Linked DNA regions of Desulfitobacterium hafniense DCB-2. The protein of the gene in region 1 interacts with the protein of each later gene in a pairwise test. Links are inferred from orthologs where the notes say so. Each region holds a gene or a part of one and is shown in the gene's direction. Other genes may lie near its edges.

The links. Proteins that work in one complex are often made in the same cells at the same time.
Region 2: the proteins of rlmB (region 1) and tsaE interact in binary tests that used the Escherichia coli proteins (3 or more experiments, as listed by UniProt). The link is inferred for Desulfitobacterium hafniense DCB-2 from one-to-one orthologs.
Region 3: the proteins of rlmB (region 1) and DHAF_RS06720 interact in binary tests that used the Escherichia coli proteins (3 or more experiments, as listed by UniProt). The link is inferred for Desulfitobacterium hafniense DCB-2 from one-to-one orthologs.

Annotation. Positions count from the first base shown.
Region 1 is NC_011830.1:439,382-447,591, forward strand. Bases 2,718-5,616 are described here. They hold rlmB (23S rRNA (guanosine(2251)-2'-O)-methyltransferase RlmB), read left to right. Parts: upstream 2,718-3,746; coding sequence 3,747-4,487; downstream 4,488-5,616. Other genes in these bases: DHAF_RS02075 (Mini-ribonuclease 3), read left to right, coding at 2,718-3,021; thyX (FAD-dependent thymidylate synthase), read left to right, coding at 3,053-3,757; sigH (RNA polymerase sporulation sigma factor SigH), read left to right, coding at 4,749-5,402. Also shown: cysE (serine O-acetyltransferase), read left to right, coding at 407-1,078; cysS (cysteine--tRNA ligase), read left to right, coding at 1,084-2,517; more of DHAF_RS02075, read left to right, coding at 2,548-2,717; rpmG (50S ribosomal protein L33), read left to right, coding at 5,921-6,070; preprotein translocase subunit SecE, read left to right, coding at 6,180-6,398; transcription termination/antitermination protein NusG, read left to right, coding at 6,473-7,000; rplK (50S ribosomal protein L11), read left to right, coding at 7,048-7,476; rplA (50S ribosomal protein L1), read left to right, coding at 7,526-8,210. UniProt on the Escherichia coli protein: Specifically methylates the ribose of guanosine 2251 in 23S rRNA.
Region 2 is NC_011830.1:1,493,444-1,498,989, forward strand. What follows is about bases 2,656-5,546. They hold tsaE (tRNA (adenosine(37)-N6)-threonylcarbamoyltransferase complex ATPase subunit type 1 TsaE), read left to right. Parts: upstream 2,656-3,794; coding sequence 3,795-4,298; downstream 4,299-5,546. Other genes in these bases: DHAF_RS06955 (amidohydrolase), read left to right, coding at 2,656-3,689; tsaB (tRNA (adenosine(37)-N6)-threonylcarbamoyltransferase complex dimerization subunit type 1 TsaB), read left to right, coding at 4,307-5,023; rimI (ribosomal protein S18-alanine N-acetyltransferase), read left to right, coding at 5,020-5,466; tsaD (tRNA (adenosine(37)-N6)-threonylcarbamoyltransferase complex transferase subunit TsaD), read left to right, coding at 5,496-5,546. Outside these bases: DHAF_RS06945 (DUF4652 domain-containing protein), read left to right, coding at 1-133; DHAF_RS06950 (Tex family protein), read left to right, coding at 302-2,467; more of DHAF_RS06955, read left to right, coding at 2,520-2,655. UniProt on the Escherichia coli protein: Required for the formation of a threonylcarbamoyl group on adenosine at position 37 (t(6)A37) in tRNAs that read codons beginning with adenine.
Region 3 is NC_011830.1:1,444,889-1,450,402, forward strand. Bases 2,656-5,514 are described here. They hold DHAF_RS06720 (bifunctional ADP-dependent NAD(P)H-hydrate dehydratase/NAD(P)H-hydrate epimerase), read left to right. Parts: upstream 2,656-3,231; coding sequence 3,232-4,797; downstream 4,798-5,514. Other genes in these bases: DHAF_RS06710 (histidine kinase), read left to right, coding at 2,656-2,694; DHAF_RS06715 (holo-ACP synthase), read left to right, coding at 2,716-3,072; alr (alanine racemase), read left to right, coding at 4,809-5,514. Outside these bases: eam (glutamate 2,3-aminomutase), read right to left, coding at 1-331; DHAF_RS06705 (GntR family transcriptional regulator), read left to right, coding at 741-1,346; more of DHAF_RS06710, read left to right, coding at 1,414-2,655. UniProt on the Escherichia coli protein: Bifunctional enzyme that catalyzes the epimerization of the S- and R-forms of NAD(P)HX and the dehydration of the S-form of NAD(P)HX at the expense of ADP, which is converted to AMP.

The DNA of each region.
Region 1 (8,210 bases):
TTCATAAGCTGCGCGGCCCGACTGACTTACTCTGTTGACAGCTTCTTAAGGATTCTCTATACTAACACCATGAGTTGCATTTGCATATAATGCAATAGATCCTTTTTGTTTGTGAATATGAAAGGTACGTCATGAAGGGAAAGAGTAGAAAGAGACCTTTGTCAAAGAGAGGATGGAAAAGGTGGAAGCCATCCCGGAGGATCTTTTGAAGTGCGTCCTGGAGCGTTTGAAGGGTGAACAGATCCTTCCGTAAGGCTGCGTTAAGGCTGTGAGTGGAGCAGGAAACTGTTCAATCAGAGTGGAACCGCGGAAATCCTTCGTCTCTGGACGGAGGGTTTCTTTTTATATTGAGTTGGTTTTCGGTGTCCTGTGGTTTTAAGATGGATTTATCTGTAGAAGGTGATATGTGGTGTTTGGCCAAATTAAGCAAGACATTAAAGTGATTTTTGAAAGAGATCCGGCGGCTAAAACGATAGTTGAGGTTATCCTGTGCTATCCGGGTCTTCATGCGTTGATCGCCCATCGTCTGGCACACTGTCTGTATAAAAAGAATATGGTTTTAATCCCTCGCTTAATCTCCCAGACCTCCCGTTTTTTTACGGGGATAGAAATTCATCCCGGTGCGAAAATCGGCCAGGGGCTCTTTATTGATCACGGGATGGGAGTGGTCATCGGGGAGACGGCCGAAGTGGGGGATAATGTTACCATCTACCAAGGGGTCACTCTGGGCGGAACAGGTAAGGAAAAAGGGAAAAGACACCCTACTGTTGGGAATAATGTTTTTATCGGTTCGGGAGCTAAAATATTAGGTTCCATTAAAATTGGGGATAATGTTAAAATCGGGGCAGGATCTGTGGTCACGAAGCCTGTTCCCAGCAATACCACGGTGGTGGGTGTTCCTGGAAAGGTTGTCTCACGCCACGGGATGCCCTTAAAGGAATTGCATGTGGTTACGAAATCCGTATGTAATAAAGAGATCCGGGCAGAAGAAATGCCGGATCCTGTTCAAGAAACATTGCAAATCCTCATGGAACGGATTAATTATCTGGAGAAAAAACTAGGGGAAAAGGAGAGCTGAATGCAATGGCATTAAGACTATTCAACACCATGAGCCACCAAAAAGAGGAGTTTAAGCCACGGGAAGAAGGCAAAGTGGGCATGTATACCTGCGGCCCAACGGTGTACAACTACTTCCATGTGGGCAATGGACGGATGCTTGTTGTCTTTGATATGATCCGCCGCTATCTTTTATATAAAGGCTATGATGTGACCTTCGTTCAAAATTTTACCGATATTGATGATAAGATTATCAAGCGGGGCCAGGAAGAGGGAAGGGATCCCCTGGAGCTGGCCCAGGATTATATCGGAGAATATTTTAAGGATGCCGCAGCTCTTAACCTGATGCCGGCCTCCATACATCCCAAAGCCACCGATCATATTCCGGAGATGATCGAGATTATTAAAGGCCTGGAGGAGCAAGGCTTAGCTTATGCTGTGGACGGGGACGTTTATTTTGCCGTGGACAAGCTTCCCGCTTATGGTAAGCTTTCCGGCCGGACGCTGGAGGATATGCAAGCCGGTGCCCGGGTGGAAGTAGGGGAACGCAAACAGAACCCCATGGATTTTGCACTGTGGAAAAATGCCAAACCCGGGGAGCCCTTTTGGGAAAGCCCTTGGGGAAAAGGCCGTCCCGGCTGGCATATTGAGTGTAGTGCCATGTCCTTGAAGTATTTGGGCTCCGGCTTTGATATTCACGGAGGAGGGGGAGATTTGGTCTTCCCTCACCATGAAAATGAAATTGCCCAAGCGGAAGGATATCTCCATGGCGAGACCTTTGCCCGGTATTGGATGCATAATGCCTTTTTAACCATCAATCAACAGAAAATGTCCAAATCCCTGGGGAACTTTTTTACGGTTCGGGAGATTCTTGAACATTTCCCCGGGGAAGTGATTCGTTTTTATCTTCTGGGCACTCATTACCGCAGTCCGTTGGACTTTGATGATGAGAATCTGCAGATGGCTCAGAAAGGTTTGGAGCGTCTGCAGACCAGCATCCGCCTGGCCGATGAAGCACTGGGCCGCCAGGGACAAAACTCCGCAGATGCCGCCTCCGGGCAAAAGCTAAGGGCAGCAGCAGAAGAAGCCCGCCGGGAATTCGCAGAGGCTATGGATGACGACTTTAACTCCGCCCTGGCTTATGCCAGCCTCTTTGAGTTGGGGAAAGCCATTAACGCTCATGTGCAAGCTTATCCCTACAGCTCGGAAGGTCTGTTAAAAGCCAGAGCTACCCTTTGGGAGCTGGCTGATGTCCTGGGCTTTGATCTGGCTAAGCCTGCCAACCAAGCTGAAGCCGGCAACCAAAAACTGGATCAAGTCATGGAGCTCCTCCTGGAAGTAAGAGCCATTGCCCGGAAAAAGAAAGACTGGGAAATGTCCGACCTGATCCGGGACCGGCTGAAAGATCTGGGAATTGTTCTGGAAGATACTCCTCAAGGGGCGCGTTGGACCCTGAAATAGAAAGGAGGGAAGGGCATTCTGCCCGCTCCCATGCCAAGATCCTGGCAGGAAATGAATGCCCTTACCCTGGCCTATCTGGGAGATGTGGTCTATGAGCTTTGGGTCAGGACCCATCTTCTCAATAATGGCTATGAAAAGGTTAATGAACTTCACCGCCTGGCTACCCAATATGTCCGGGCGGGGACCCAAGCCAAGCTTCTTCACCATATTCTCCCTCATCTCGATGAACAGGAGCTCTCGGTGGTTCACCGGGGCAGAAATGCTAAAGGGGGCCACCCTAAAAGCACCGATGTCGTAACATACCGCTATGCCACCGGCTTTGAAGCGCTGGTAGGCTATTGGCAGCTAACCGGCAGGACAGAGCGTATGCTGTGGGCCTTTGAGCAGGTGGACCAATTTGTTGGGGAAGAGGATGAAGGAAAAGGCAAGGGAGAAACAGCCAAGGAAGAAGAATCCATCACTGATGCATTGAGCCCGGCGGAGCAGTCGGAGATAGACTGCTGAAGTCGGGGGAGGAATATAGGGGGAGAGAGAAGTGAATGTTGAACTGATTCAATACACACCGGATCCGGAAAAAGTCATTGCTGCCGCTGCTCGTTTGTGCTATTCGCCTGATCCGGTTCCGGAGCTCATGGAAAAGTTGGATGAGGAAAAGGTAGCCAATCTTGTCCAGAAGCTTCGCGCCATGGGTCATCTTTCGACCTTTGAACACATTAGCTTTCAATTCTCCATCGATGGGGTATCCCGTGCGTTATCCCATCAATTGGTTCGCCATCGGATCGCCAGCTATTCTCAACGATCACAGCGGTATGTAAAAGAAGAGGGGTTTGACTTCGTCACCCCCCCGACCATACGCCGTAATCCCCAAACCCAGGAACGCTTCGAGAATATTATGGCCACTCTGCAGGAGGAATACCAAGCTCTGTTGGCGATGGTTCCCGCAGAGGATGCCCGTTATATCCTTCCCAATGCCTGCACCACCTCGTTGATGGCTACCTTTAATGCCCGCTCTTTGCTGAATTTCTTCGAACATCGAACCTGCATGCGCGCCCAGTGGGAAATTCGCATCCTGGCCGAAAAAATGCTGGAGCTGGTCCGGGAAGTTGCCCCTAATGTTTTTGGTCAAGCCGGGCCTACCTGTGTCACTCAAGGGGTTTGTCACGAAGGGGCCATGAGCTGCGGACGGATCAAGGCACTGAAGAAGGAAGCGGAAAGGATGACCCTAATCTATGACCGATGAAATCGTCTATGGACGCAACGCTGTTTGGGAACTTCTCCAATCGGGCAAACCCGTCAATAAGCTCCTCCTGCAAGGGGAAGGCACGGCCGGCCGCTTCCAGGACATAGTCAGCCATGCCCGGGCTCAGAAGATTCCCTTTCAATTTGTGGATAAAGCAGCTCTGGATCGTTTAACTGAAAAAGCCAAGCATCAAGGAATCCTGGCCTACGTCGCCCCCCGGGAATATGCCGAAGTGGACGATATCCTCGCTCTGGCCGGAGAAAAAGGGGAAGATCCTTTTATCCTTGTTCTGGACGAAGTGGAAGATCCCCATAATCTGGGTGCCCTCATTCGGACCGCCGATGCTGCGGGAGTCCACGGGGTAATTATCCCCAAGCGGCGCAGTGTATCTCTGACCGCCACAGTAGCGAAGACCTCAGCCGGTGCCGTAGAGCATGTCCTGGTAGCCCGGGTAGGGAATCTGGTTCAGACCCTGAAGGACCTCCAAAAGGCAGGATGCTGGGTCTCAGGAGCTGAAGCGGAGGGAACGGAAGTCTACCGGTCCGACCTCACAGGGGCGCGGGTCATCGTCATCGGAAGCGAAGGGAAGGGATTGAGCCGGCTGGTCAAGGAGACCTGTGATGAGATCGTCAGTCTGCCTATGAAGGGACGGATCAATTCATTAAACGCCAGTGTGGCGGGTTCCATTCTTATGTACGAGGTTCTTCGTCAGCGGGGCAGCAGGAATTAGGTTATAAAGGATAACCCCATAATGGATTTGTATTGCAAAAATCTTGTAAATCAACCTAAACTATGGGATAATTGGAGCCAATCATGGAAAGGGCCGGGGCCAAAAGCCCAAACCCGGCTTGTAGAGTGCATGAGACGACATAACCTCTAAAACTTCGCCTTGACGCTTCCGTTTTTTTCAAGGTATAATGAGTATGTTCTTGAGGACAAGAGCGATAATCCATTACAACATCTTCATCACCATGATACGGGAGGGATCGCTTTGACACTTAACGCCCAACTTGAAGCGTTGGAAGAGTGCGACACGAATGAAGTCATAGTGGATGAAGAAGTGGTAGAGCTGGCCAAAAACGGTGATGCCGAAGCACAGGAATACTTAATTAATAAGTACAAGAACTTTGTCAGAGCAAAAGCAAGATCATACTTCCTGATCGGAGCAGATCGTGAAGATATTATCCAAGAGGGTATGATTGGACTCTACAAAGCGATTCGAGATTTCCGTGGTGATAAGCTCTCCTCGTTCCGAGCCTTTGCTGAGCTGTGTATTACAAGGCAGATTATTACCGCCATTAAGACGGCTACCCGGCAAAAGCATATTCCTTTGAATTCCTACGTGTCCTTAAATAAACCTATCTATGACGAAGATTCGGATAGAACCTTATTGGATGTGATTTCCGGCACCAGAATAACCGACCCGGAGGAATTGATCATCAGTCAGGAAGAGTTCGACGATATCGAAGAAAAGATGGGTGAGATCTTGAGTTCCTTGGAGTGGAAAGTCCTGATGGCTTACCTTGAAGGAAAATCCTATCAAGAGATTGCTGTAGACCTACATAGACATGTGAAATCCATTGATAATGCTCTCCAAAGAGTAAAAAGGAAGCTTGAGCGTTACTTAGAACGTCGTGATGGATAAGCTTGAAGTCAGGAGTCCGGATTTATGTGCATTTTGGAGAACAAGCTATGCTCTGCTATGAGAGGATCATGTGCCGGCTTGATGGAGTCGGTTTTTCATTTTCGAGTTCAACTCAATCACTTACTGTAGATTTCTTTTAGAAAAAGGGTGTATTTTTTTAGCTTTTGGTATATAATGAATGAGTGACTTGGGTAGGTGGCCGAGTGGTTAAAGGCGGCAGACTGTAAATCTGTTCCGAAAGGTACGGTGGTTCGAATCCATTCCTGCCCACCACTAAACATCGCGGGATGGAGCAGCGGTAGCTCGTCGGGCTCATAACCCGAAGGTCGTCGGTTCAAATCCGGCTCCCGCAACCAAAGACGAAAATCCGCATGGCTAAAGCTCTGCGGTTTTTTTATATTGAATTATATTGCATACTAAATTTTTCAAATTCTTGACATGCTAAATTACATATGATAATGTATTATGAGCATGGATTGAATGCGGATTTTTAGTTGTGCCCAGGGAGGTGTTCGTGAATGCGTGTTGGCATTACTTTAGCTTGTACCGAGTGCAAAAACCGGAATTATGCTTCCATAAAAAATAAGAAAAATAACCCGGATCGTTTGGAAGTTAAAAAGTATTGTAAGTTTTGCAAGTCCCACACAGCTCACAAAGAAACCAAGTAATTTATAGCTGGGCGTTGGGCGAATTGTCTTTATGTCTTGGCCCAAAAGTCTGTACGCCGGGCTGCGTTGTCAATGATGGTGGCTCAGAGTCTTGTAAGGATGTGATTGGATGGGCGCAGTTAAGAAGCAAACGAATGCTCCTGCAAAAGAAAAGTCCACAGAGTACTTTAAAGGAGTATGGAGTGAACTTAAAAAAGTACACTGGCCGGACCGCAAACAGCTTTTGACTTATACAGGAGTGGTTCTCGTCGCTGTGGCTATTGTAGCTGTTATGCTGTGGGTTGTAGACAGCGGATTAAGTATCTTAATGACCAAGATTCTCGGATAGGTACTCAAACAGGTTGCCCCTGAAAGTAAGGCAAGTTAGTTTGGGGCCTTGTATTGGAGGTTCCTGTTCGAAATATGACTAAGAACTGGTATGTTATTCACACTTATTCCGGCTATGAGAATAAGGTGAAGACCAATCTTGAAAAGCGCGTAGAATCCATGAACATGGAGGATAAAATCTTTCGTGTTCTTGTTCCCATGGAAGATGAGATTGAAATCAAAAATGGGAAGAAGAAGATCGCCAAGCGTAAAGTTTTCCCGGGCTATGTTCTGGTGGAAATGGATATGACGGACGATTCATGGTATGTGGTGCGCAATACTCCGGGTGTGACAGGCTTTGTCGGCACCGGGGCCAAGCCCATTCCCTTGCTGGATCATGAAGTACAAGCTATTCTAAAGCAAATGGGTGTGGAAGAAGTCCGTACACGTGTGGATTATACCGTGGGTCAAAACGTACGTGTAATATCAGGTCCTTTTAAGGATTTCATCGCTTCTGTTCGGGAAATCCTTGAAGATAAAGGGAAGCTGCGGGTATCTGTGTCCATGTTTGGACGGGAGACTCCGGTGGAACTTGATTTTGCTCAGGTCGAGAAAGTCGACTAGTGTCCTTCTCACTGGGCAGGAAATTACCCTATTAAGGAGGTGTAACTATGGCAAAGAAAGTCGTTGGTTTGGTTAAATTAGCGATCAACGCAGGTAAAGCAAATCCGGCACCTCCGGTTGGTCCAGCTCTTGGTCAGCACGGGGTCAACATTATGGCCTTCTGCAAAGAATACAACGAGCGTACAAAGGATCAAGCGGGATTAATTATTCCGGTTGAAATTACCGTTTATGAGGACCGTTCCTTTACCTTTATTACCAAAACTCCGCCAGCATCTATTTTGTTGAAGAAAGCTGCGAACATTAATTCAGGTTCTTCAGAGCCTAACCGTAAAAAGGTGGCTCAGGTGAGCAAAACTAAAGTTCGTGAGATCGCTGAAACCAAGATGAAAGACCTCAATGCAGCAAGCGTTGAAGCGGCTATGAGTATGGTTGAAGGTACTGCGCGCAGTATGGGAATCACCATCGTCGAAGGTTAATGATTTTTGTGGGAGGGCTCGTCCCGAAGAACCACTAGGAGGTTAAAGAATGGCCAAAGTAGGTAAAAACTATCAAGAAGCAGTTAAAGCTTTTGACCGTGCTGCTCTTCATGAGCCTATGGAAGCTTTAGCAGTCGTTAAGAAGATCGCTAAAGCAAAGTTTGACGAAACTGTTGAAGTAGCATTCAAGCTCGGTATCGATACCCGTCATGCGGACCAACAAATCCGTGGAGCCCTTGTGCTTCCTCACGGAACCGGTAAAACCCGCAGTGTGTTAGTCTTCGCTAAAGGCGATAAAGCTAAAGAAGCTGAGGCTGCCGGTGCAGATTTTGTTGGTGCTGAAGACATGATTGCGAAAATCGAGCAGGGTTGGTTTGGTTTCGATGTGGTTGTTGCTACACCGGATATGATGGGTATGGTCGGTAAACTGGGTCGTGTGCTCGGTCCTAAAGGACTTATGCCAAACCCCAAGACCGGTACCGTTACCTTTGATGTAGCCAAAGCTGTCAAAGAGATCAAAGCCGGTAAGATTGAATATCGTGCTGACAAAGCCGGTATCATTCATGCCCCTATCGGCAAAGTTTCCTTCAGCGAAGAACAACTCTATCAGAACTATAAGGTTCTGGTTGAGACCTTGGTTAAAGCGAAGCCGGCTGCCGCTAAGGGTCAGTATATCCGCAGCGTCACAGTGTCCTCTACTATGGGACCTGGAGTACGGATTAACCCGGTCAAAG
Region 2 (5,546 bases), 1.1 Mb from region 1 along the record:
ATATCAAAAGCTCAACCAAGAAGTTATTGATTTTGAACAGGTGGAAGAAGAGCTGATTATCACTATAGATCACTTAGATGCCAATGGGTTCTGTCTGGAAAAGGAGGAGATGAGAGTTCCCCTGTTTGATTGAGATACATCATCTCAGCAGGATATTGTTTATAAAAGAAATCACTTCCTCTCAGGATAGTTTTAAGCAGGTCTCTAGTGGGCTTGCTTTTCACTTTCCCTATCTTTCTTTAACTTTTTGGGAAAAGAATGGTATAATAAAAAATTGAGAACTATCAGGAGGGATTATCCTTTGGAATTTGCGGAAAGTATCGCGCAAGAACTTAGCTTGCGTGCCCATCAGGTCAAAGAAGCCATTCAACTCTTGGATGCGGGGAATACCATTCCTTTTATTGCACGTTATCGTAAGGAAGCCACCGGAGAGTTGGATGAGAACGCCCTGCGCAGTATCGTAGAGCGTTTGGAATATCTAAGGAACTTAAAGCAACGGAAAAGCGAAGTCCTGCGGTTGATTGAAGAGCAAGGCAAACTCACAGATGAGTTAGCAGAGCAGATTCAGAACGCTTCAATTCTCCAAGAGGTGGAAGACCTCTATCGGCCCTACAAACAGAAAAGGCGTACACGGGCTACTATAGCTAAGGAGAAGGGACTTGAACCCTTAGCTCTATGGATATTGGAGCAATATCCCAAGGCCCAGCCTTTAGAGGAAGCTCAAAAGTATATTAACCCTGAACTGGGTGTCGAAACCTCAGAAGAAGCAATCTCTGGGGCTTCGGATATTCTTGCGGAAATGATTTCTGATGATGCCGCCATGCGCAAGAGAATCCGGGAAGCAACCTTTCGTTTTGGCGATATTGCAGCTTCGGCCAAAAAGGCTGAGGAACGCTCTCCTTATGAGATGTACTATGATTACCGGGAACCTGTGAAAAAGCTGCCCCCTCACCGTATCCTGGCTCTCAATCGCGGTGAGAAGGAAGAGGTTCTCAGCGTTAAAGTGGATGTTCCTACAGAGCGTATGCTTGCTCTGCTCGAGCAGGCTTATGTGAAGCATGGACCCGCAGCGGAGATTGTTCGTAATGCTGCAGATGATTCTTATAAACGTTTAATAGCCCCTTCTATTGAGAGGGAAATCCGGGGAGCTCTGACTGAGAAGGCGGAGGAGCAAGCCATCAAGGTTTTTGCTGAGAATTTGAAACAGCTTCTGCTCCAACCTCCGGTACGGGGGAAAGTTGTACTGGGATTGGACCCGGGCTTTCGGACAGGGTGTAAATTTGCTGTAGTGGATGATACCGGAAAACTGTTTCATGTCGGTGTTATTTACCCTCATCCCCCTCAAAACAAGCGGGAAGAAGCGAAGAAGGTACTTAGAGATACTATTGCTAAATATCAAGTGGAGGTTATCGCCATTGGCAATGGCACAGCATCTCGTGAGACTGAGGAAGTCACTGCTGAGATGATTCGGGAAAGTGACCTGGCTTCGGAATATATCATCGTCAGTGAAGCCGGAGCCTCCGTATACTCTGCTTCTAAACTGGCTGGAGAAGAGTTTCCGGATTTTGATCTTTCTTTGCGCAGTGCTGTCTCCATTGCCCGGCGTTTGCAGGATCCTTTAGCTGAGCTGGTTAAGATCGAACCCAAAGCCGTGGGTGTCGGGCAATATCAGCATGATGTTCAGCCTAAGCGCTTGGAGGAATCCTTGCATGGTGTCGTTGAATCCGCCGTTAATGCTGTAGGTGTGGATTTGAATACGGCCTCGCCTTCCCTCCTTCAATATGTGGCCGGGCTTAAACCGACCATTGCCAAAAATATTGTGGCTTTTCGGGAAAGTAATGGGAAGTTCCAAAAACGGGAGCAGCTGAAAAAGGTTCCCCGTCTTGGGGAGCAGACCTTTGTGCAGTGCGCCGGCTTTATTCGTATTCCTGAAGGGGCCAACCCTCTGGAAAATACACCGGTTCATCCGGAATCCTATGAGCTGGCTCAAAATATCCTGCACAAGGCAGGATTCACTATCATGGATCTAAAAGAACGTCCTAATGAAGTACGGCTGGGGATTGCCCGGTTAAATCCTGAGGAATGTGCTCGGGAGTTCAGTGCCGGAGTTCCTACAGTCAAAGATATTCTTGCCGCTCTGCAACGCCCTGGCCGGGATCCCCGGGAGGATCTGCCCAGGCCGAAATTGCGTCAGGATGTTACCCATCTGGAGGATTTAAAAACGGGAATGATTCTGGAAGGAACTGTGAGAAATATCGTTGATTTTGGAGCTTTTATTGATATAGGGGTCAAACACGACGGTTTGGTGCATATATCTCAAATCAGCGAGAAGTTTATTAAGCATCCTATGGAAGTGCTTTCCGTGGGAGACATCGTTAAAGTCCGTGTTCTAGGCATCGATACCGCCCGTGAGCGAGTCAGTCTCTCCATGAAGGAGATTGCAGCGGACGCCATGGTATCCATATAGCCCTGTCTATAAGAACAAGCTAAAAGCAATACTGTTTATAACGGAGGTAATCATGAAAGCAAAGACTAGCCTTTTTATCCGTGATGGTCTGATCAAGACCATGAAGGGTCAGGAATTCATTGGCGGCATCCTGGTGGAAGGCACACAGATAAAAGCTCTTGGGGAGAATCTGGTTGCTCCTGAGGGAGCGGAGATTATTGAAGCCCATGGGAAGTTGATTTTACCCGGCTTTATTGACGCCCATTGTCATGTGGGGCTGGGAGAGGAGATCTACCAAAACGAAGGGGATGATCTCAACGAAATGACCGATCCGGTTACCCCTGAGCTTCGTGCTATCGATGGCATCAATCCGGAGGATGAAGGTTTACGGGATGCTCGTTTAGGAGGAGTTACGGCTGTGTTCTCCACACCGGGCAGCGGCAACGTTATTGGTGGGACAGGTGTCGTGTTGAAAACAGTCGGCAAAGTCGTGGATAAGATGATTGTACGGGAGCCGGCAGGGCTGAAGGTAGCCTTTGGAGAGAATCCCAAAATGGTCTATGGTGGGGAACAAAAGAAAATGCCTATGACCCGTATGGCTACTGCCGCCCTGCTTCGTCAAGCGCTGGTGGATGCTGAGACTTATCTGGAAAAGTTAGAACAAGGCATCGAGGACCCGGAAAAGGTACCTGAGCGGGATCTGGGGATGGAAAGTTTAATCCGGGTGATTAAACGTGAGATTCCTCTGCGGGCCCATGCTCACCGGGCCGATGATATTATGACGGCTATCCGCATTGCTAAAGAATTCAATGTGGATCTGGTTATTGAACATTGTACCGAAGGACATAAGATTGCTGAGGAAATCGCCGAGTATGGATATCCTGCCGTTGTGGGTCCTTCACTGGTCAACCGGGCTAAGGTGGAATTGAAAGATAAGTCTTTTGAGACCCCCCATGTCCTGACACAAGCAGGTGTTAAGGTGGCTATTATTACAGACCATCCGGTGACTCCGATTGAACAGCTGTCCCTTTGTGCAGCGCTGGTGGCACGGGCCGGAATGGATGAAGAAGAGGCTTTAAAGGCCATTACAATTAACCCGGCGGAAATTTTGGGTGTGGATCATCGCTTAGGGTCTTTGGAAGTGGGTAAAGATGCGGATATCGTGATTTGGAGTGAACATCCTTTTGTCTTAAAGTCACGCCCGGAAACGGTGATTATCAACGGTAAGGTGATCACGGATTAGCTTTCCGAATGATTGAGAAAAGGCCGGAAACTTTGGGAATTAAGGATACGTAAATAGACATTATAGTTAGAATTCAGAGCGAATGATTAAAGGAAGGAAGTCAGGATGGAGCTGGAAGTTCAAAGCTTAAGTGCAGATTATACTCATGCCCTGGGCTACAATTTAGGAAAAGTGCTTCGTGGTGGAGATGTGGTGTGTCTTGCCGGCGATCTGGGGGCGGGAAAAACTGCCTTAGCAAAAGGAATTGGGGAAGCCCTGGCGGTACAGGAACCCATGACCAGCCCAACCTTTACCTTTCAGATTGAGTATTCAGGGATGGCTCAGGATAGTCCCGTGCGGCTGATCCATATGGATTTATATCGTTTGCGTTATCCGGAAGAGGTAGAGATAATCGGGGTAGAAGATGCTTTTCAAGAGGATGCTATCTGCTTGATTGAATGGCCGGGAATTGCGGAGGATATCCTGCCCGATGATTCATTAGCAATCCGGATTGAAGGATCAGGTGAGGAGCCGCGCTTAATCGGCTTTTCTTCCCAAGCGGAAGCCTGGGCAGAACGGCTCAAAGATATTATCACAGAAATAAATCTTGTTAATCCTTTCGAATACTAGGAGGAACGATGAAGTATCTCACCATCGATACAACCACCAAAGTCACAGCTTTAGCTCTGGCGGATGACGGGCAGCTGGTGGCGGAAGGTTTTTTGCATACATCCAAAACCCATTCGGAGAGGTTGATTCCTGTACTGGATCAAGTCCTGGAGGCATCGGCCTGGAAGCTCCAGGATCTTGATTTTATTGGTGTGGTGCGAGGACCGGGTTCTTTCACAGGAATCCGTATTGGGATTGCCACAGCTCAGGGGTTGGCGCAAGTGCTTAAGCTTCCCTTAATAGGTGTGCTTTCCTTGGATTCCTTGGCTTGGGCCGGACATAGCCGAAAGGAAGAGATCGTACCGATTCTTGATGCCCGCAAGAATGAATGGTATACAGCTCAGTACCGATGGTCGGAAAGGGAGGAAATCCCCATACGAAGCCGAGAGCCTTTCGCGGTAGAGCCGGCACTTTGGCTTAAGGAATTGGCGGAACAAGGCAAGCCCATTGTTTTTGTCGGTGACGCTGTTTCCCGTTATCAAGAGAAGATCAAGGCCATCCTGGGGGATAAGGCAGTGCTTCTCCCGGATTATTTAGCTTTGCCGCGGGGAGCGTATACTGTTCGGTGTGTCTGGAATGAATGGCAGAAGGGAAGCCAGGAAAAGCTTGTGGAACCGTATTATATTCGGTTATCGGAAGCTGAGACCAATTGGGCTAAGAAAGAGGAGGCGCAAAAGGGGAAATGATGATTCGCCCCATGCAAGAGAGTGATTTATCCACAATTCTGGAGATAGAGCATGCCTGCTTTCCGGCGCCTTGGGCTCCCCAGTCTTTTGTCAGCGAATTGAGAGATAATGAATATGCGCGGTACTTTTGTCTGGAACACGAGGGCAATATCATTGGCTATATGGGGCTCTGGTTTATCCTCGAGGAAGGACATATTACCAACGTAGCTGTAGCGCCGGGGTATCAGGGGATGGGCGGTGGAGAGTTTCTGATGCGCTCTGTGATCGATTTGATGGTTAAGGAAGGTATGGAACGTATGACCCTTGAGGTACGAGCTTCCAATACCTCCGCCCAAAGATTGTACGAACGTCTTGGCTTTGTGACAGCGGGAGTTCGTAAAGGCTATTATTCAGATAATCGTGAAGATGCCCTCATTATGTGGCTTGACATAGGCAAAGACTAGAGAAGCAGGCTGATATCAGGAGGTTGCCGGTGAACAATAAAGATATTAATATACTTGGAATTGAGACAAGCTGTGACGAG
Region 3 (5,514 bases), 1.0 Mb from region 1 along the record:
TTAAATAATAGGGTGAAACAGCCCAACGGTAAGCCTTGCCCACCTCGTTGATTTCATGTCTTTGCTTGGGGGTCAGGGGAAGCAGGGTGCTCAAGTTTTCAGCATCCTGAATACGGTTTTTAAGCTGCCACTTCCAATCCTGCCAATGCTCCAGGTCAGCATCTAACTGATCCAGTATAAAGTCTCGGTTTTCATTAAATTCTTCGCTTAAGGCAAGGCCGCAGGGAATCGTTTCTTTGCGTTTGTTGTAGGATTGAACTTTTTGTTTTAATTCCAAAGCTCTTGCTTGTGAAGCCTGTCTTGGGTTAGGGGGTAGAAATTCTATTGCCATAGTGATTGCCCTCCTCTATTTGCAGATATAAAATAAGTCTTTAGAATCAAAAAAGAACCTCGCGGTTCCCAAGAAAAAGCATATTACATAATCAGGTGTTTACGCCTCATGTGCTTCAATGCTTACGAGGTTAGCTGACGGGTTCGAGCTGAAACATGCTCTACGTTTAAAACGATTCACCCCTAAATTGGTTCCCCCGTTTTCCCCTTGGGAAATTAAGCCCATATTAAGTTGCATAACTAACAACTTAATAGTATCATATGGGTTGGTAGCAGTCAATTGTATATTTTGTACATATGTTTATTTTGTATATGGGTTATCTTAGTAAGCATTTAAGTGTAAGAATTTGTAGTTCACTTAGTAGCAGAATTAAAGGTTAATGATAAGATGAATCAAGGAGAGGAATCCGATGGAATATAATGCACGTTATCAGGAAATTGCGATAGATATTGCTCATTCTATCGTTATGGGAGAATACCGGGAAGGGGAAAAAATTCATGGACGCTCTACTTTAGCGGGTCGTTATAATGTATCTCCGGAGACCATCCGGCGTTCCATTGCTATCCTCCAAACGATGGGTGTAGTCATGGTAAGCCAAGGGGTGGGGATTACGGTAGTCTCCAAAAGCATGGCCGAAAAATTTATGAGGGGTTTTGACCAGAAAGCAGAAATTCAGGTCTATTTTGATGAGCTGAAAAAGCTGATGGAACAAAGACGTGAGCTCGATCAGAAGATCGATGCCCATCTCACGAAAATCGTGAACTATACGGATCGTTTGGCCAGCCGTTGGATGGATGTGGCCGAAATTGAAGTTGCCAAAGGCTCCAGCGCCAAGGGAAAAACCTTAAGCGATTTAAAATTAAGGGAGAAAACAGGTTTAACGGTGGTGGCTGTGGTCAGAGGGGGAATCGAGCAATTTTCTCCGGGAGCGGAGTTTATCCTGGACGACGGAGATATCCTACTGGCGGTAGGCTCTGAACAAGGGAAAGAAAAACTTCAGGAAATCCTTCGCTAGAATACAGGAAGTGGATAGCCATCTGTCGAAACTCTCTATGAATTATAGAGGACATGAGGGATGATGGATGATCTTTGAAAGCATAGTCATACTCGGTGTGGAATTAATGCTGGTCTTAGTAACAGGCCAGATGAATCTGTTAATTTTATTTTTAATAGGCAATACATTTTTTCTTTTATATCACTTAAATCTGGAATATAAAAAAACTGCCCGGCAGGCTACAGAGCGAAACGCGGAGCTTAGCTTCAAAATAGCCAACCAGACTCTTCCTTACCTGCGCCGGGGGCTTAATGAACAAAACGCAGAGTACATCGCTAAAATCATTCAAGAGATTGGCCAAGTGGCGGCTGTTTCAATCACAGATTGTGAAAAGCAGCTGGCCTACTTGGGCGTGGGCTGCGATCAGCATCATCCGGGAGATAAAATTCTTACCCGGGCGACACGGGATGTGATCCAATCCGGAGTTTATAAGATAGTACGAACTCAAAAAGAATTGAATTGTCCCAGACAGAACACCTGTGATTGTCCTCTGGCGGCGGCTGTTATCGTACCTCTGAAGTGTCAGGGTGAAGTAGTGGGAACCATGAAATTGTATGAAACCAAGGTTGGACAGCTCTCATCGGATCTGATTCGCTTAGCTATTGGGATGGCTGATCTACTGGGGATTCAAATTGAACTAGCAGAACTTGATCACCAGGCGAAACTGGCTGCGGAAGCACAACTGAATGCCTTGCAAGCTCAAATCAATCCCCATTTCTTTTTCAATGTTCTCAATACTATTATTGCCACCAGCCGCACCAGCCCCAATCGTTCACGACGATTGTTGATTCATCTTGCGGAATTTTTCCGCAAGGCGCTCAAATCCCATGGAAGTTTGATTACTTTGCGGGAGGAAATGAGCTTTGTTAAGACTTACTTAATTCTCGAAAAAGCTCGCTTTGGGCGTAAGCTTCATTTTAAAAGTGAGATTCCCGAAGAGCTCATGGATGCCTTGGTTCCGCGCTTAAGCGTTCAGCCCCTCGTGGAAAACGCCGTCAAGCATGGGATTACGGAGAAAATCGGCAATGGGGTCGTCTCTGTGAAAGTGGAGCAAAAAGGCCAGGAGCTGTATATTACTGTGGCTGATGATGGAGTCGGCATACAGCCGGAACGTCTCCAGGAAGTGTTAAAACCCGGTGTTGGTTCAGGTAATGGAGTGGGTATGGCTAATGTTCATGAACGCTTAATTGGCCACTATGGTAAAGAGTATGGTTTACAGATCAAGAGTCAACCCAATATCAGCACGACTGTAACCATGCATTTGCCCTTAACCACTATGGAAGATGAGGATATGTTGGAAAAGTTGTAGGGATTTTTAGGGAGGCATATTATGATCCCAGGAGTGGATATTGTAGAAATTCAGCGCTTTGCTAAAGCTTGTGAGCGAACACCAAAGCTTCGGGAGCGTTTGTTTACCGAACGTGAAATTGAGAAGTTGCAGCATAAGGCAGTATCCAGCTGGGCGGCGCGTTTTGCAGGTAAAGAAGCGGTACTTAAAGCTTTAGGGACAGGACTAAGAGGCCTTTCCTGGCATGATATTGAGATCCTCAGCAATGATTTGGGGGAACCTGCTGTATTCCTTACGGAAAAGGCCGAGATAGTGCTGCATAGACGGGGGGGAACCCAGATCCGCATAAGCCTTTCCCACGAGAAAGAGTACGCTGTAGGAATGGCCATACTTTTTTAGCACTGTCAGAAAGTATAAGCTTGCGCTATATACTTTCTAAGCATAAGTGCAACCAGCGACTTCGCCTCATTTACGAGCATGCGTTTAAAGCACGGCGAAGCAACAAGTGCGAAAGCAGTGCTTTCGGGGTTTTCTATAAAGATAGGTGGGGGTGGAGCTATGAGAGTGGTCAGTGCCCATCAAATGCGCGAACTGGAAGAACGGGCAATTCGGGATTTTGGTATCCCCAGTTTATTGCTCATGGAAAATGCAGCCTTGGCAGTGATTCAAGAAGTCCGTCAAATGCTTGAAGACCGGCATATTCAACTGTCGGCGGGAAGAGCTACGGTCTTTGTGGGTAAAGGCAATAATGGCGGGGATGGCTTAGCTGTTGCCCGGCACCTCTTGATCTTAGGAATGGATATAACCGTCTATTCTTTCGCCAGGGCTGAAGAATTCAAAGGTGATGCAGCCCTCAATTATCGGCTGTACCAAAATACCGGGGGTAAGCTCTTCACTATCGAGGGAGAAAAACAGCGCAGACTGGTGAGAATCTCGCTTGCTCAGGCTGATGTGATTATAGATGCTATCTATGGGACGGGCTTTCGCGGCGCCCTGCCCAGCTTAATTGATGAATATGTGGAAGAAATCAATCGGGCTCAGGTGCCTGTTGTTGCCGTAGATATTCCCAGTGGTGTGGAGGCAGATACGGGAAAAGTTTACCGCAAGGCCATCATGGCTGATGCCACGGTTACCTTTGGTCTGCCCAAGCTCGGTCATTTTTTAGGGGTAGGACCCGAATATGCGGGTCGGGTCAGCGTAGACCCTATTTCCATTCCGGAACGCTTCCTGGATGATGAAAAGCTGACTACATCTATATTGACTGAGGATGTGTGCCAATATTTACCCATCCGCAGTCTGCAGGGACATAAAGGGACCCATGGTCGGGGGGTTTTGGTGGCAGGTTCGGAAGGAATGACCGGCGCCGCTTTGTTGGCTGGTAAAGCCGCCCTGCGCTCGGGGATAGGTTTATTGCAGATGGTTGTTCCCCGTGGACTTGCGGAAGGAATCGATCTTGCTTTGACAGAAGCTACGGTTTGGGGTGCGGAAAGTGAAAAGGCCCTCAATGGCAATGCCTGGCCTGTTATCTACGAACGGGCGGAGAAGGCCCAAGCCTTAGCCATAGGCCCGGGATTAGGGCAAGAGCCTGAGTTGCTGCTGGTTATAGAGGAAGTTCTACGCAATCTTCCTCTTCCGGTAATCCTTGATGCCGATGCTTTGAATGTTTTGGCCAAGGAACCAGGAATTCTGGGTTGGCGCCAGGGCCGGGGGCCTTTAATCCTTACCCCTCATCCCGGCGAAATGGCTCGCTTGTGCGGGTGTACGACGGAAGAAGTGCAGGCCAATCGGCTTGAACTGGCCATAAGTAAGGCTGTAGAATGGGAAAGTATCATTGTTCTTAAAGGAGCGATTACTATTATTGCTGCCCCGGATGGGCGGGCATTCCTTAACCCTACCGGTAATCCAGGATTAGGGACCGGAGGGACGGGAGATGTGCTTACAGGGAGTATTCTGGCTTGGTTAGCCCAAGGGGTGGAACCTTTAGCTGCAGCCTGTCTGGGGGTATATCTCCATGGCAAGGCAGCGGATCAATTGACCGGTGAATTCGGCTTAAGCGGATACACAGCCGGTGAGGTGGCGGATCAGCTGCCCAAGGCACGGAGAAGTCTGGAGAATAATCATTAAGGAGGGGCACCATGGAAAATAGACGACCGGTTTGGACAGAGATCAACTTACAAGCGCTGCAGAGGAATTATGACCGGATTCAGGCCTTGACTGAAAGTGAAATCATGCCCATAGTCAAAGCTGATGCATACGGACATGGAGCCTTACAAGCAGTAGAAGCATTTTATGAAAGAGGTGCCCGTCGTTTCGGAGTTGCCTTATTGAATGAAGCTTTGGAGCTTAGAAGAGCGTATCCGGATATCAAAGTCATGCTCATCGGTTCTTTACCCGAAGAATCCATAGAGACAGTTGTTAAAGAAGATATTATTTGCGGGGTGTATCAGTTAGATCAAGCAGTAATTTTAGCGAAAGAAGCAGAGAGACAGGGCAAGAAGGCAGTAATTCATCTTAAAGTGGATACAGGAATGGGGCGCATTGGCTTCAGAGAAGAGGATTGGGAAGAACTTTTCGGCTGTACCAAGCTGCCTGGTCTTTACATAGAGGGAATTTATACTCATTTTGCCACGGCGGATCATAGTGATCTGAGGTTTGCCCGGGAGCAACTGAGGAAATTTTTAGTGATGTGTGATAAAATCAAAGCCCAGGGAATTCATATCCCTATCCGGCATGCGGCCAACAGCGGAGCTCTGCTGCAGCTGCCGGAGGCTCATCTGGACATGGTGCGGCCGGGGATTATTCTCTATGGACTTCCTCCCTCCCAGCATGTGGGCAATGATT